DNA from 3 places in the Nocardioides sp. Z30_9 genome. Region 1 is predicted to be linked to each of the others. Evidence: riboswitches for the same ligand, from Rfam matches in the RefSeq annotation. Region 1 holds a riboswitch; each other region holds the start of a gene.
What was found. A riboswitch is a leader RNA that binds a small molecule or an ion and turns the genes downstream of it on or off. The one in region 1 is predicted to bind cyclic di-AMP.

Region 1 (5,482 bases):
TCAGGGGGGCGGCAGCAGGTCGTTGAGCGCGGTGAGCCAGTCGACCAGCGTGGGGACGGCGCCGTCGCCGACGGCGGTGTCGATGCCGAGGTAGCGCAGGCCGACCAGGGCCAGCGCGATCAGGGAGATCACCATGCCCAGCGACGCCAGCAGGCTTCCGGAGACGCCGCGCCGGCTCGCCTTGGCGAGGCCGATCACCGAGCTGACCAGGCCGAGGGCCCCCAGTCCGACACAGACCGCGAGCATCAGTGAGAAGGGCGTGGCCAGGAAGGCGACCAGCCCGGCGATGAAGCCGACCTCGGCGGCCGCCGAGGTGCGCTCCACCCGGGCCGGTGAGGTCTCGAACAACCCGCCCAGCTCGTCCTCGACCAGCAGGGGCTCCTCGGCGGTGAGGGCCCGGTCGCTCCCGAGATCCTGGGTCGTCATGGACCCAGCGTAGGTCGGTCAGCGCATGCTTCCGGCGAACCAGCTGTTGGAGAAGGGCGTGTCGAAGCGGACCTTCTTGCCCGAGCCGGGTGCGTGCACGATCTGGGGAGTTCCCTGCTTCCACCGCAGGAACATGGCGGTGTGGTAGACCCGGCCGCCGCGGGTGAAGTACAGGAGGTCGCCGGGGCGCATCTTGCTGCGGGCGATGCGGTGTGCGCGGCCGGACTGGGCAGCGGCGGTGCGGGGGATCTTGATGCCGGCCTTGGCGAAGCTGTACTGCATCAGCCCGGAGCAGTCGAAGGATCCGGGACCGGAGGCACCCCACTTGTAGGGGTCACCGACCTGCTGGACAGCGATCTTCATGGCGCGGTCGACGCGGCTGGCACCCGTGGCCGCCGGCTGGGCGGCCGCGGCCGCCGCGGCGGCCCGCTTCTTGGCCTGGCGCGCCTTCTTGGCCCGGATCTTCTTGGCCCGGATCTTCTGGGCCCGGACCTTGGCGGCCCGGGCCTTCTTCGCCCGGAGCTTCTTGGCCCGCAGCTTGCGAGCGGTGTTCTTCTTGCCGGCCTTCTTCTTCTTGGCCTTCTTCTTGTGCTTGCGCTCGGCGCTGTGGTCGGCGGTGGCGGTGCCGGGCCCGGACGAGGGGTTCGGCGAGGGGGCCGGAGCAGGGGCGGCCGTGGCGGCGGGTCCGACGAGGGAGAGGCCGATCAGGAGCAGCAGCGACAGGGCCGGGAGCAGCAGGTATCGCGAGAGGGGCTTGTGGAGGGGGGCGTTGCTGGGCACAGGAGTCCTTCCGACGCCTGCGGGGTCAGCTGTCGGGTTGGAGCTGAAAGTGCTCCGTCACAGTCTCGTGACTTCACCCCGAGCCCCGGCCCCCGGAGGAGCCGATGCATGGAACCTGTGGGTCCCCCGCTCCTGCCCCAGGAGTTCGGTTGGACACCCGGGACTGGGCAGGATTCGGCGGTCCCGGGCGGTGTTCGACCGCACAAGACTAATAGGACGCCGGAGCGGGTGTCCGTCATATCACCAATTGATATGATTTTGCTGAGACGTGCCTCAGAGGTCGACGGTGGCGTTCTTCCCCACGTCGGGCTCGTCGCCGGTGACCTTCGACTTCACGAACGCCAGCGCCGTGGCGACCCGGCCTCCGGGGCTGTCCCAGTACTCCGCGGAGTCGGCCTCGACCAGCATCAGCTGCACGTTCCCGGAGTCCTTGCCGTCGGGGAACCACGCCTCGACGACCGGGTTCCACAGCTCGTCGATCTTCGCCCGGTCCCGGTGGAGGCTGGCGTGGCCGGAGACCGAGAGCCAGGTGGAGCCGTCGGCGAACGCGAGGTTGACCCGCTTCTCGGCCTGCACGTTCGCGGCCTGCTCGCTGGTGGCGTCGACGAAGAACCACACGTCGCCGCCGTCGGTGACCTCCTGCGGCGTCATCGGGTGGGAGTGCAGCCGGCCCTGGTCGGCGACACCGACCGAGGTGAGCATGCAGAAGCGGTCGCCTCGCATGATCTTGACGACCTTGTCCTGCTCGAGGTCGTGACCTTGGTGCTCCGACATGAGGGTCCTCTCGGTGTGTCCGCAGTGGCCCGGAGTGGCCTGGAGTGGCCCCGCCAAACTAGCCACGCGCACCTAGTACCCAGGTCCCTTGTGGTGCCACGTGGGGGTCCACCCCGGGACAGGCGCTCGTTTGCGTCCGGTCCGGGCCGGGTACTCCGAGCCGATGACACCGCCTCCCGACCCGACGGGGTCCGCCCAGCTGCCCGAGCACCGACGGCCCGAGGGGGTCAGCGACGCCACGGTCTCCGCGCTGGGCAAGTTCTCCGAGGCCCTCGAGGCGGTAGAGGTCGCCCGGGGCCACCTCTACGCGTTCCACCGGCTCTGCGGCACCGCCGACCTCACCCTGGGCGATGCGGTCGAGGAGCTGCGCGAGGCCGGTCACGGCGAGCTGGCCGACCGGGTCGAGAGCGAGCTGGTCGGGCGCAACATCCTCGAGGGCCGGTGGAGCTTCCAGCTCGTGGAGGAGTACGACGAGACCTACTACTCGCCGTTCAAGGACCTCGAGCAGCACGCGCGCGAGGAGCTGGTCCAGGGCCGGCGACACCTGTTCGAGGCGGAGATGAAGGAGGACCGGCGTACCCACGGGGCCCGGCACCACGAACCGCTGCCGCCGGACGACGGCCCCCAGGGCGGCTGACCGCGCACCGACGCGGGGAGGGCGGCGCGCACCGGCTGGCTACGTTGGCGGCCATGACCTTCACCCAGAGCCTGGCCCGCGGCGTGGACACCCTGCTGGACCGCGCGGTCGTCCCGGGATTCACCCGGATCGGCCCGGCGGTGCGGCGCAGGCTGCCCACCTGGCCCGCCGACCCGGCCGCCGGGGCGCTCTCCGGGAAGGTCGCGGCGGTCACCGGCGCGACGTCGGGGCTCGGCATGGCGACCGCCGAGGGGCTCGCCCGGCTGGGCGCGCAGGTGCACCTCGTCGTACGCGACCTCGAGAAGGGCGCCCGGGTCAAGGCCGAGCTGGAGGCCGACGTGCCGGGCGCGCAGGTCGTGGTGGAGCGGTGCGACGTCTCCGACCTCGACGACGTACGCCGCTTCGTCCGCGAGCTCGACCTCGACCGGCTCGACGTGCTGGTCCACAACGCCGGCGCGATGCCGCCCGCACGCACGGAGTCACCGCAAGGTCACGAGCTGACGATGTCGCTGCACGTCCTCGGCCCCGTGCTGATGACCGACCTGCTCCGCCCGGCGCTGTCCGGCCACGACGCCCGGGTCGTGCTGGTGACCTCGGGCGGGATGTACGCCCAGGCGCTGCGAGCCGACGACCCGGAGTACACCGACGGGCCCTACTCGCCCACCACGGCCTACGCCCGCAGCAAGCGGGCCCAGGTCGAGCTGCTCCCGGTGCTTGCCGACCGCTGGGCGCCCCAGGGGATCGGGGTGCACGCCACGCACCCCGGGTGGGCCGACACACCTGGCGTGGCCGACTCGCTGCCGACCTTCCACAAGCTCACCGGACCGTTGCTGCGCGACGCGGCCGCGGGAGCCGACACGACGCTGTGGCTGGCGGCCGCGCAGCCGCAGCCGCCCGGGGGCCGGCTCTGGCACGACCGCCGACCCCGGCCCACCCACTTCGGCCGGCGCACCCGCACCGCGGACTCCGAGCGGGTCGAGCTGTGGGACTGGGTCGGCGACCAGGCGGGCCTCGAAGAGTCTGACCTCTGACCGGTATGCCTCAGCGATCCGGGGCGGTCAACAGGTTAGGTTGTGCCGATGGACTCCAGCCTGGACGAGGAACTCTCGTCGGCCGAGGCCCGCGGGGCCGAGCTGGTCCGTGCCCACCTGCGTCGGGTGCTCGATGAGGGTCGACGCATCGTGCGGCAGGGAGACCAGCAGATCGAGGTCGTCGAGGTGGCGGCGCTGAGCGAGATCCTCGAGGACGAGACCTCCTCCTAGCTCAAGGCTCCGAACGCAGGGGTACGGCGTCGACGTCCTCCGGCGAACCGCCACGCCGTGCGATCTCCGCCTGCGCGCGGTCGATGCCGCCGTGCTCCAGGGCGGCGACCGACGACTCGCCCTCCCAGTGGGGCCGCCCCCACCGCCGGACGCTGACCTTCATCGAGGCCCCGAGGTGCTCGATCGCACCGGCGATGTTGCGGTGCTCGGCCGGGAGCGGGACCGGGAGGACGTGCGCCGCGTCGAGTGCGCCGTACCCCTCCACGTCGACCTGCCACTGCGCACTGCGGCCGCGCAGCAGCCAGCGCTCGTCGGAGACCTCGGCGTGCACGGGCGAGACCACGGGGTCGCCGAGGCGCAGCAGCCGGCCACCGGGCAGGAGCACGACGAGACCGGTGACCCGGGTCCGCAACGGGCCCGCGTTGACGTCGCCGCCGGCGAAGGCGACGCACACCTCCGGGTCCTCGAACCCCTGGGCCTGGCCCCACCACCACGAGTCGGGGAAGCCGCCCCGGCCCCAGTTCTTCTCGCCGTAGACCGACCACCCGTCGAGGTCCCAGGTGGTGTCCCCGATGACGGCCCGCCCGTGGGCGGAGCCGCCGAGCAGCCACGGGTGCCAGTACTGGTTCAGGGCCGGCACCGACTGGAACACGCTGGAGCCGCCGACGCTGCGCCGCGACCAGGGGACGGCGTCGGAGACGGTCACGTCCACCCGCGCGTCGGGACCGAGGTCGACCTCGAGGCGGTCCGCGGTCCCCCGGAAGGCGCCGCCGGCGAACGCGCCCAGCCCGGTGGTCGAGGCACGCCCGACCGGGTGCACGGTGGTGCGCAGGAAGCCGGTGGGGTGGCTGGCCAGTCCCAGCGTCGACCAGTGATCCCCGGCGGGGCCGCGGTTCACGCCGTTGAGCGCGATCAGCACCCGGCCCGTCTCCGGGTCGGTGAACCGCCAGAAGTAGCCCTCCATCGCGACGTCGTGCGCCGGCAGCGGATCCCCGAAGGGCAGGTCCGCGCCCGAGGAGCGGTAGGCGGCGAGGCCGCGGCCGAGAACGGCTGCACCGGGAACGTTCATGGAGCAGATGATGCCAGCGCGACCCGGTGCGGTGATGCGGGAGCGACGACCATCTGGCATGTTGGCCAGATTCGGTTCACGACGGTTCCGGACGCACCGGTCGGGAGGACTGCGTGAGACACACTGACTGGCTGCTGACCAGGTCCGAGCGGGCCAACGCCGACACCGTCCTCGACGACCGGCACCCCGGGGAGGCCGCCTGGTCCGAGGGCAACCTGGTCCGGCCGCTGATCCACGGGGCGACGTACTTCGCCGAGCTGTGCGAGCGGATCGAGGCGACCCGGGCCGGCGACCTGCTGCTGTTCACCGACTGGCAGGGCGACGCTGACGAACGGCTCACCGGAGAGCCCGGCAGCGAGGTGGTCGAGGTGCTGGCCACCGCCGACGAGCGCGGCGTGGACGTGCGCGGGCTGATCTGGCGCTCGCACACCGAGAAGCTCAACTTCAACGCCTCCGAGAACCGCCTCCTCGGCCGCCAGCTCCAGGCCCGCGGCGCGGAGGCCCTGCTGGACATGCGGGTGCGGATGGGCGGCT
Region 2 (5,482 bases), on a different contig from region 1:
TGCAAGAGCTTCAAGAACAGCGGCACCACTTCCGGTACCGCCTGCTGATCCGCCTCGGGCACGGATCCAACCACCTGAACCTCCTGCGCTGAACCAGTGCAGGCACGCCGCGGCTCCCCGGCGGGCGTGTCTGAGCAGCACGTCCGCGGCACCGGGGGTGGTAGTCGCGAGCGGGAAGCCTGGCCCGTCACCCCCGGGTGACGGGCCGGGTCATCCCGTCCTCTGCCGCTCCAGTGCCCGGGCCAGTCCCAGGCGCTGCAGGGTGGTCGGGTGGCTGCCGAACCAGAACTGGCTCAACTTCGGTGGGTCGTCGTCACTCAGGGAACGACGGGCCAGCCGCAGCTGCATCTGCTCGAACCCGGCCTCGTCGCCTGTCGCCTCCAGGGCGGCACGATCCGCACGCGCCTCCATCGCCCTGCTGATCGTGTTCTCGACCGGGCTCACCAGCAGCGACCCGACCGCGACCAGCGCCAGCAGCAGCGCGGCCACCTCCGGCTGGCCGGCGCCCTCGACGCCGGCCCGTGCGAGGAGGCGCCGACGGCCGAGCAGCAGGCCGAGAAGTCCGCTGGCCGCGACCACGCCGGTGGCGCCCAGGCTCGTGCCGAGGAGCACGTCGTGGTTGCGGGCGTGGCCGAGCTCGTGGGCCACGACCGAGAGCGCCTCGCGCCGGGGGACATCGTCGACCAGGTTGTCGTAGAGCACGACGCGCTTGGTGTTCCCCAGACCCGAGACATAGGCGTTCAGGGTCGTCGTACGCCGGGACGCGTCTGCCACGAGCACGTCGGAGACCGGCACCTTCTCCTTGCGCGCCAGCGCCATCACCTCGGAGCGCAGCTTGCTGTCGGGCAGCGAGGTGAAGTTGTTGAACAACGGCTCCACCACCACCGGGTACACCCAGGAGCCGAACACCGTGAGCACCGCACCGGCCAGGGCGGTCCAGGCGGGCCAGTGCCGCGGTGAGCGTCTCGCGGTGCCGACGACGAGCAGCACCACCACGGCGGCGAGCACCCAGTCGACCAGGAGCGAGGTGCCCTGGTCGCGGAGCCAGCCCGCCAGCGACTGGCGGGTGAGACCCTCCTCGAGCGCGTTGCGCCGGATGGCGACCGAGAACGGCGACACGGCCACCTCGCCCAACAGCACCAGGACGAAGGTGGCCAGCGCGACGCGCAGCCACCACGGTCGCGGCAGGCGCCGCGTCAGCCGCGCGCCCAGGGGGGTCAGCCCCAGGACCAGGGCCAGCACGAGCTGCACCGCCAGCGCTGCCCAGCTGAGGTGACGCTGCGCGGTGGCGTAGGCCTCGGCCCGACGCAGGTGCGCCGAGGAGAACACCTCGCTCCCCCGCACCTCGACCAGCTCGCCACCCGGGAGCCACGACCACGGGACGAACAGCACGCCCAGCACGACCAGGACCAGCACTGATCCACCGATGAGGCCCAGGCACAGCCGCACGCTGGGTCGCTGTCCGGGGGGCACGTCGCTCAGCCTGCCACCCCGGCAAGGCGGACCAGGTCACGGCGCCAGCGCATCACGAACTCTCGCTGCGTGGTGCCGACCCGGGTGCGGAACGCCTCCTGCGTCGAGGCGCCGGAGCCGACCGCCTCGTAGAAGGCGAGCAGGCGGTCCGCGCCGTACTCGCGCGCCAGGAAGCGGCAGGCCAGCCAGGCCTCCTCGTAGGTGGCGCCGAGTCCCGCCGCCGTGGGGTCGAGGTCCTCGGTGCTGGGCAGGTCACGAGGCGCCCCCTCCTTGCGGACCTTGGCCAGGATCTGGCCGGCGGCCACGTCCACAGGCACGCCCACGCCCTCGAGCGCGACGTAGTCGGCGAAGCCCTCCAGGAGCCAGGTGGGCATCGAGGTGAACGTGGCGTCGGTCGCGACGTGGGTGGCCTCGTGGGTCATCACCACCTGTGCGCCCCGGTCCTGCAGCTTCTCGAAGACGCCCGGGTTCACGAAGACCCGCACCGGCGCTCCGGGACGCAGCGAGCCGTCGGCCGTGGTGGTCACAGCGGCGATGTTGTCGTACTTGCCGGACTCCGCCGACAGCGCCCGGTCCAGCTGGGCCCTGCTGCGGGGAACCTCCACGAGCAGCGGACCACGCCACTGCGGGAGCACCTTCCGCACCTGGCGCAGCGCGGTGGTGACCAGGGCGGGATAGCGCCCCGCCGAGTCACCGGCCACGGCCAGCAACGACTGCGGCGTGCGTACGACGCTCAGCCGCTCCACCAGCCACAGCGGACTCCGGTCGTTCTCCCCGCCCATCGACGCGATCGCGGCGCCGTCCGGGCGCGGGACGAACACCACGCTGGTCTCGTGGTTGGCGGTCGACTCGTCGAGGCCGTCGTAGCGATAGGCGAGCTGGACGGTGCCGCGCCAGGAACCCTCGCCGAAGCGCGCCTGCTCCTTCCCGTCGAGCGGTGCCGCTTCCTCGACGTAGCGCATCGACAGCTCACCGATCCGGAGGTCGACCGAGTTCTGGAGGATCCCCTCCAGGAGCTCCCGGGCGCCGGGCGCGGCCACGGCCCCGACGGCTGCCCGGTCCTGCTCGCGCACGGCTGCGACGAGCGCGTCCAGAGCAGCCTGGGCGGTCCCGGGATCGCGGGCCTCGGCCCCGGGGGGCGCCTTGGGCGGCGCCACGTCGACCTCGCGGTCGCACCCGGCCAGCAGCCCGGCGAGCAGGGCCACGAGCAGCCCCGCAACAAGCAGGAAGCCGCCCGCCCCGAACGGGCGAGCGGCTCTGCGGGCGGGTCGGTCAGCCAGGGCGGACCGCGCCGACGTAGGGCATGTCGTGCAGGCCGGAGATCTTGACCCCGGAACCGGGGTTCAGCGCGTTCACGATCTGGCCGTCGCCGATGTAGATGCCGACGTGGCTGATCGGGCTGTAGTAGAAGACGAGATCACCTGGCTGCAGCTCGCTCTCGGAGACACGGGTCCCCGAATTGTACTGCGCCGAGGAGCTGTGCGGCAGGCTCACGCCCGCCTGCGCCCAGGCCATCATGGTCAGGCCGGAGCAGTCGAAGGACGACGGCCCGGCAGCGCCGTAGACGTAGGAGTTGCCGATCTTCGACTTCGCGTAGGCCAGCACCGGGCCGCCGAGACGCTTGAGCCGCTCGGCCGCGGCCTTGACCCGGGCAGCCTCGGCCTGCGCCTCCAGCCGCTTCAGGTGCGCGTTGGCGTTCGCCACCCGCGCGTCCTCGCTCCGCTTGCGCTCCAGCAGCGCCTTCTCGCGGCCCGCCTGGGCGTCGACCTGGCCGCGCACGGCCACCCGGCGCTCGTGGAGCTGCGCAAGCTTGATGTTCGAGTCGGCCAGGGCCTGTGCGCTGGCTCCCGCCTCCTCGGTGGTCAAGGTGACGTTGGACAGCAGCACGTCGGCGCTGCGCGAGAGGTCCTTGGCCGGGATCGAGGCGCCGGCGGCGCTCACCGAATCGCTGGAGACCGTGCTGGCCACCTGGGCGCGCAGGCTGTCCAGCACCTGGCGATGGTGGCGGATGTCGGCACGGACCCGCGCGAGCGTCGTGCGCTTCTTCACCAGGGTCGACCTGGCGGCGTCGTGCCGCTTCTCGGCGGCCTCGGCGCGGTCCGAGAGTCGGTCGACCCTCGCCTGCACGGCTTCGATGCCGTTCGGAGCGGCTGCGGCAGGCGCTGGCGCGACGACGCCGAGTCCGAGGGTGGTCAGTGCCGTGGTCGTGACCGCCGCGGCAATTCGGGCATGGGTTTTTTTCCGGCCGTCGAGCAAGATCGGTCGGTCTCCTCTTTGTCTGTACGCCTACCAGGTCAGCTGACGGATTCGGGCCCAAAGACGCCCTACCAGCCTCCGCGACACCTCAGTGACGCGTTGGCCGGATTCACCCCAAGTAACGTGGGTCCCCGGCTCCGGCACAGACACTCGGGAGTGACTGATTCAGACTCGGCGCGGCCCCCGAGCTCACCTGGTCGGTGTGCTGGTCCGAGGGCCCTAGGTTCAACACACTAAGCACGAAACCGCACGGTGGCCAACTCGGCGAGGGGCGCAAGGGGCTGTGTTCATGTTCACGCGGACTCCACCTCGGGGCCCGACATCGGTGTCACCATGCGCAGCGGCGGCACCAGTCCTGACTGGGCGAGAACGCCCAGAGCCTCCTGCTCCTCGCTGTCGAAGCTGAGCTCGGGAGGCGGCCCGAGCAGGACCGTCACCACGCAGTCGTGGCAGGACAGGCCACGCACCAGGCAGGTGTCGCAGTCGATGTGAACGCTCATCTGTGGGCTCCTCGGGGGTGGTGCTGGGGAAGTGATACCCGGACTCCACCACCTGCCACCGACAGTGTTGCTTTCGCCACGTCCACGGCCCTGCCTGGCGGCTTTTGTCGGTGCGGCTGCCTAGCGTCGTCCACGTGAGCAAGTGGTCCGCACAGATGAGCTTCGACGAGCTGGGGCGCCCCCTGCGTGATGTCACCTTCTGCGTGGTGGACCTCGAGACCACCGGCGCCTCGGTGCGAGGCGGGGCGATGATCACCGAGATCGGCGCGGTCAAGGTGCGCAGCGGCGAGGTCCTCGGCGAGTTCCAGACGCTGGTCAACCCGCACACGCAGATCCCGCCCTTCATCGCCGTGCTCACCGGCATCACCAACTCGATGGTGGCTTCCTCCCCTCCGATCGAGTCGGCGTTGCCCGCCTTCCTCGAGTTCGCCCAGGGCAGCGTCCTCGTGGCCCACAACGCGCCCTTCGACATCGGCTTCCTCAAGCACTTCGCCGCCGCTCAGGGGCACCCCTGGCCGGGGTTCGAGGTCCTCGACACGGCGCGGCTCGCCCGCCGCGTGATCACCCGTGACGACGCCCCCAACTGCAAGCTGAGCTCGCTCGCGGTGGCGTTCGGGTCCACGACCACCCCCAACCACCGGGCCCTCTCCGACGCCCGGGCGACCGTCGACGTGCTGCACGGCCTGATGGAGCGCCTCGGCGGGCTGGGCGTGCACACGCTCGAGGAGCTCTCCACCTACACCTCGCGGGTCAGTCCCGCCGTACGCCGCAAGCGCCACCTCGCCGAGCACCTGCCGCACTCCCCCGGCGTCTACCTGTTCCGCGACGAGCAGGAGCGGGTGCTCTACGTGGGCACCTCACGAGACCTCCGCACCCGGGTGCGCTCCTACTTCACCGCCTCGGAGAGCCGCTCGCGGATGGGCGAGATGGTCAACCTGTCGGCGTCGGTGACCGGTATCGAGTGCGCCACCCCGCTCGAGGCCCGTGTGCGCGAGCTGCGCCTGATCGCCGCCCACAAGCCCCGCTACAACCGCCGCAGCCGGCACCCGGAGAAGGTGCACTGGCTCAAGCTGACCGTGGAGCCGTGGCCCCGGCTCTCGCTGGTCCGCAAGATCGCCGAGGACGGCGCCGACTACCTCGGTCCGTTCAGCTCGCGCCGGGTCGCGGAGAAGTGCCTGTCCGCGCTGCACGAGGCCTTCCCGATCCGGCAGTGCAGCGACCGCCTGCCGATCACCCCGACGCGCTCCGCCTGC
Region 3 (5,482 bases), on a different contig from region 1:
CCCTCGACCTCGCAGGCGAAGGTGGTGCCGGTGCGGCCGAGACCGGACTGGATCTCATCGGCGATGAAGAGCACGTCGAGCTCGGTGCACATGTCCCGGACGGCCTGCAGGTAACCGGCCGGGGGGATGATCACGCCCGCCTCGCCCTGGATCGGCTCGATCAGCACGGCGACCGTCTCGGCGTCGATCGCGTCGCGCATCGCGGCGGCGTCGCCGTACGGGACGACCCGGAAGCCGGGGGTGAACGGGCCGAAGCCCTCCCGCGCCAGCGGGTCGGTGGAGAAGCTGACGATCGTGGTGGTGCGCCCGTGGAAGTTGTCGCCCGCCACGACGATGTTGGCCTGGTTCGCCGGCAGCCCCTTGAGGTCGTAGCCCCACTTGCGCGCGACCTTGATCGCGGTCTCCACGGCCTCGGCGCCGGTGTTCATCGGCAGCACCCGGTCCATTCCGGCCAGAGCGGCGAGGTCGCGGCAGAACGGCCCGAGCTGGTCGTTGTGGAAGGCCCGGCTGGTCAGGGTCACCCGGTCGAGCTGGTCACGCGCCGCCTGGATCAGGCCGGGGTGGCGGTGGCCGAAGTTCAGCGCGGAGTAACCGGCCAGGCAGTCGAGGTAGCGGCGCCCGTCGACATCGGTCACCCAGGAACCCTCCGCCTCGGCCAGCACGACCTGGAGGGGGTAGTAGTTGTGCGCGACGAAGCGGTCTGCGAGGTGCAGGTGCTCCTCGGTCTGCGGTGCTGGTGCGGTCTTCCCACGGCTGAGGTTCGTCATCGGGTCCCTTCGCGTCGCGCCGCACCCGGGCGGCGGCTGACTTTCTGGTCGCTTCGCACTGTGTTCTCGGTCGCTTCGAACTGTACGGGTGGCTCGGAGACTGCCGAAACGCCGATCGTCCCGTGGGCTTGCCCGCCTCAGGAGGCTGCGCCTAAGGTGACGCGTCCCGGAGGACCGGGACGCCCCCGTCGTCGCCGAGTCCTGTCCGCGCGGAGGGCCCTCTACCAATCAGCGGACAAGAGCGGGGAACCCACTTTCCCGGGTCGTGGAGACACGACCCTCTGGGGTGAAGCCATCACCTTTGGCCGGGCACCTTCAGCCCGAACCCGACAGCTAACCTCGCAGGCGCACGGAGGAACCACCCATGCGCATGCGCACGCTCTCAGCGACCCTCCTGGTCGCGTTCACCACCGCCATCCTCATCGGGGGAAGCCTGGTCGCGCCGGCCGAGGCCGCCACGATGAAGACCTGGACCCGGCTGGCCAAGTGCGAGTCCGGCGGCCGCTGGCACGTCAACACCGGCAACGGCTACTACGGCGGGCTCCAGATCAGCCCGCGCACCTGGCGCGGGCACGGCGGCAAGAAGTACGCCTCCAACGCCCACAAGGCCACCAAGCGCCAGCAGGTCCGCGTCGCCAAGCGGATCAAGAACAACCAGGGCTGGCGCGCCTGGCCGTCCTGCTCCAAGCGCATCGGGGTGCGCTGAGCCGGCGGGACCGGCTCGATCGATCGCCAGTACGTCGTCTGGTGTAGTGCCCTGGACAATGGTGTGTGAGACACACTAATGTTCAGCACATGCCAGACGACGTCCTCGCCGCACACCTGCAGGAGCTGCGCCGCGGCACCGTGGTGATGGCCGCACTCGCGACGCTGCGGCGTCCGACGTACGGCTATGCCCTGCTGGAGTCCCTCGCCGACGCGGGGTTCGGGGTGGACGGGAACACGCTGTATCCGCTGCTGCGACGCCTCGAGAAGCAGGGACTGCTCACCAGTGAGTGGAACACCGAGGAGTCGCGGCCGCGCAAGTTCTACCGGGTCAGCGCGGAGGGAGAGGCCCTGCTGCAGGACCTTCTCGACGAGTGGCAGGCCCTGCACACATCGATCGAGAAGCTGAGGTGACCTAGATGCAGACCCAGGACCAGTCCCCCGGGCGTTCCGACCTCACCGAGAGGTACGTCCACGCCGTCACCCGCACCCTGCCCGAGGACCAGCGGGCCGACGTTGCCGAGGAGCTGCGCGCGAGCATCACCGACCGGGTGGAGTCGCTGCAGCACTCCTCGGGACTGCCGGCGAGCCGGGCGGAGTACGCCGCACTCGAGGAGCTCGGCGACCCTGACCGGCTGGCGGCCGGCTACACCGGGAGGCGGCTGTACCTGATCGGGCCGGAGCTCTACCCGGCCTACGTACGGGTGCTCAAGCCGCTGCTCTCCTCGATCGTCCCCGTCGTGGCGGTCGTCATCGCGGTCATCGCGACCATCGACGGCAGCTCCATCGGCGGGGTCATCGGCGAAACCGTCTGGGTGTCCCTCACGGTCGCCCTGCACGTCTTCTTCTGGGTCACCCTGGCCTTCGTGCTCACCGAACGAGGCATCTCGACCGACGACCTGCGCGACACGATGAAGGTCGACTGGGAGCCCGAGCAGCTGCCCGAGCTCCCCCGCGGAGCGCACGGCTCGTTGGGTGAGCTGGTCTCCACCCTGGTGTGGATCGGGCTCCTTGGAGCCGCACTGGTCTGGCAGCACTTCGGGTCGCACATCGGCGACGACATCCCCGCGCTCGATCCCGACCTGTGGACCTTCTGGCTCCCGTTGATCTTCGTGCTCCTCGCTGCCGAGGCCGTCTTCGAGGTCCTGAAGTACCGCCTCTCCGGCTGGTCCCCGAGGCTCGCGACCGTCAACGTCGTGCTGGGCGCCGTCTTCGCGGCCCCGTTCGTCTACCTCGCGGCCACCGACCGGCTGCTGAACCCGGCGATGGTCGCCGAGGTCCAGAGCAGCTGGCCCGAGTTCGACCCCGGCCTGGTCAATGCCGGAGTCGTGGTCGGGGCCCTCGGGATCTGGGTGTGGGACAGCATCGACGGCTGGATCAAGACGCGAAGGGAGCTGAGCGTCGCCGCTTAGTTCCGTGACTTCTGCCGGTCTGACTGTCGACGACTCGCGCTTCGTCGTGTAGTCAGGCATCAGACACCGCTCAGGAGGAAATCGTGCGCCAGATCATCGTCACCGCCTTCATCTCCCTCGACGGCGTGATGGAGGCGCCCGGAGGTGAGGAGGGCTACCGCAACACCGGCTGGACCTTCCGCGACATCGAGCACGTGGACGAGGCCTACGAGATCAAGGGCCGCGAGCAGGAGGAGGCGGCCGCGATGATGATGGGCCGGGTCAGCTACGAGGCGTTCGCGCCGGTGTGGCCCTCGCTGGACTATTTCCCGCAGTACAACGCGATGCCGAAGTACGTCGTGTCCACCACCCTGCGCGAGGAGGACCTGGTCACCAACTGGGGCGAGACCACGATCCTGCGCTCGACCGACGACGTCGCGAAACTCAAGGAGACCGACGGCGGCCCGATCAGCATCCACGGCAGCGCGCAGCTCGGCGCCAGCCTGGCCGACGCCGGGCTGGTCGACCGCTACCACCTGCTGGTCTTCCCGGTCCTGCTCGGCGCCGGGAAGCGGCTGTTCAGCACCGCCGACAAGGACAAGCAGCTGCTGTCCCTGGCCGAGAGCGAGTCCTACCGCAACGGCATCCAGAAGCTGGTCTACGACGTCGTCAGGTGAACGTGACCCCCGGCTCAACGCCGACTGACTGCTGCCCCGCTCCCGCGTGCGCTCCCTTGTGCCGGGCTCTCTACGGTCTTATCTTGCCATGACTGTGACCCACATCACACAGTCCGCAGGAGGCTCGCATGACGCAGCTCGACCGGCACGGTCCGTCGGATCCTGTTCCTGACCCGCTCGCCGCGCCCTTCACCCCCGGAATGCGCGACAACCCCGCCGAGCTCGAGGTGATCCCGGAGGAGATCGCCCGCGAGCACCTCCTCCCTCTCGAGCCAACCCCCACCGAGGAGTTCACCGAGCAGTGGCGCAACGCGTCGTACAACTGCTTCTCCTCGGGCCACAAGTTCTGCCGCGAGGTCTGCCCGGTCACTCAGGTGACCCGCAACGAGTCGTGGACCCCCACCGCCTTCCACGCCAACGTCGTGGCGATGGACAAGGGCGAGATGACCATCGAGGAGGTCGCCTCCGACTACGTGAACTGCACCCAGTGCGGTGCCTGCGAGCTGCGCTGCCCCAACACCTTGTTCACTGGCGACTTCTACCGCTTCCGTACCCGCACGGTCGACGTGGTCAAGGCCGTGCGCGCGTTCGCCGTGGAGAGCGGCGTGCACCAGCCGGGGTGGAAGTCGTGGAACGCACGCACCGACGAGCTCACCCACGAACCCGTGCTGGGTGAGTCGAGTCCGGGCGAGACCCCGGTCAGCCAGGAGCACGTCCGGGACTGGTCCGAGGGCCTCGCCCTCCCGATCGGTGGCGAGACGGTGCTGTTCGTGGACTGCGAGGCGGCCTTCTACCGCACCTCGGTGCCACGCGCGGTCGCCCAGATCCTGCAGCAGGCGGGGTACGAGTTCGGGCTGATGGGCGAGCAGTGGTGCTGCGGCGGCCCCGCCGCCGAGATGGGGTACGTCGACCAGGCGAAGCGGTTCGCCCAGCACAACCTGGACAACTGGCACGCCACCGGCACCCGGCGGGTGCTCGTGCTCGACCCGCACGACTACATCTCCTTCACCGAGGACTACCCGAAGTACTTCGGGGCCGACTTCGACATCGAGGTCGTGCTTGTCGTGGAGCTGTTCGCGGAGCTGATCCGGGAGGGCAGGCTGACGCCGTCGGTGCCGATCGAGCGGGCGATCACCTACCACGACCCGTGTCGGCTCAACAAGCGCAAGGGCATCTGGAAGGAGCCGCGCGAAGTGCTCCGGTCGATCCCGGGCCTCGACTTCACCGACGTCGACCGGGTGACCCAGTGGTCCTACTGCTCGGGCGGAGGTGGCGGGCTCCCCGTGGAGAAGCCCGAGCTCACCGCGGCCATCTCGGCCGGCCGGGTCGAGAAGGCAGCGGCCCTCGAGGTGGACACCCTGGTCAGCGCCTGCCCCTGGTCAGAGCGGCCACTGACCGAGGCCGGGCAGGCAGCGAACATCGACGTCGTCGACATCCACGAGCTGCTCGCGGAGTCGCTGGGCATCACCGTCGGCGGCTCCACCGACGGCACGGTCCACGAGCCGGTCGACCGGACACTCGACGGGACACTCGACGGGGACGGGGCGTCATGACCATCGCGGTGGAGCGTCTCGACGAGCTGGTCACCGCGCTGCGCACCGTCCTGCGTGACGAGCAGATCCTCACCTCCAAGCCCGACCGCTACAACCGGGCGCGGGTGCCGGCGCCGTTCCCGGTGCACCGCTGGGCCGAGCGGTTGCCCGACCTCGCCGTGCTGCCCACGAGCACCGCGGAGGTCGCGGGCGTCGTACGCATCGCCAACGACCTGCGCGTGCCGGTGGTGCCCCGCGACGGCGGCACCGGCCTGACCGACGGCGCCGTCCCCCTGCACGGCGGGATCGTGGTCGACGTCAAGCGGATGAACGCGATCACCGAGCTCGATCTCGAGAACCGCACGGTGACCGTCGGCACCGGCATCAACATGCTCAAGCTCAACGAGGAG

Region 2: another riboswitch for cyclic di-AMP. It lies ahead of AC4BGB_RS03265 (C40 family peptidase); the one in region 1 lies ahead of AC4BGB_RS12345 (C40 family peptidase).
Region 3: another riboswitch for cyclic di-AMP. It lies ahead of AC4BGB_RS06730 (transglycosylase family protein); the one in region 1 lies ahead of AC4BGB_RS12345 (C40 family peptidase).

Annotation. Positions count from the first base shown of each region.
Region 1 is NZ_JBZAJF010000002.1:339,406-344,887, forward strand. Features, by position in the region: gene AC4BGB_RS12340 (hypothetical protein) at 1-426, opposite strand; gene AC4BGB_RS12345 (C40 family peptidase) at 445-1,206, opposite strand; cyclic di-AMP (ydaO/yuaA leader) riboswitch at 1,209-1,365, opposite strand; gene AC4BGB_RS12350 (pyridoxamine 5'-phosphate oxidase family protein) at 1,480-1,980, opposite strand; gene AC4BGB_RS12355 (hypothetical protein) at 2,144-2,617, shown strand; gene AC4BGB_RS12360 (SDR family NAD(P)-dependent oxidoreductase) at 2,671-3,648, shown strand; gene AC4BGB_RS12365 (hypothetical protein) at 3,697-3,879, shown strand; gene AC4BGB_RS12370 (tocopherol cyclase family protein) at 3,881-4,948, opposite strand; gene AC4BGB_RS12375 (phospholipase D family protein) at 5,062-5,482, shown strand, end outside.
Region 2 is NZ_JBZAJF010000001.1:649,107-654,588, forward strand. Features, by position in the region: gene AC4BGB_RS03250 (Flp family type IVb pilin) at 1-48, shown strand, start outside; gene AC4BGB_RS03255 (M48 family metallopeptidase) at 211-1,473, opposite strand; gene AC4BGB_RS03260 (gluzincin family metallopeptidase) at 1,479-2,678, opposite strand; gene AC4BGB_RS03265 (C40 family peptidase) at 2,746-3,729, opposite strand; cyclic di-AMP (ydaO/yuaA leader) riboswitch at 3,742-3,895, opposite strand; gene AC4BGB_RS03270 (hypothetical protein) at 4,023-4,229, opposite strand; gene AC4BGB_RS03275 (DEDD exonuclease domain-containing protein) at 4,364-5,482, shown strand, end outside.
Region 3 is NZ_JBZAJF010000001.1:1,376,496-1,381,977, forward strand. Features, by position in the region: gene rocD (ornithine--oxo-acid transaminase) at 1-767, opposite strand, end outside; cyclic di-AMP (ydaO/yuaA leader) riboswitch at 980-1,127, shown strand; gene AC4BGB_RS06730 (transglycosylase family protein) at 1,132-1,473, shown strand; gene AC4BGB_RS06735 (PadR family transcriptional regulator) at 1,563-1,886, shown strand; gene AC4BGB_RS06740 (permease prefix domain 1-containing protein) at 1,892-2,884, shown strand; gene AC4BGB_RS06745 (dihydrofolate reductase family protein) at 2,968-3,540, shown strand; gene AC4BGB_RS06750 ((Fe-S)-binding protein) at 3,669-5,093, shown strand; gene AC4BGB_RS06755 (FAD-binding oxidoreductase) at 5,090-5,482, shown strand, end outside.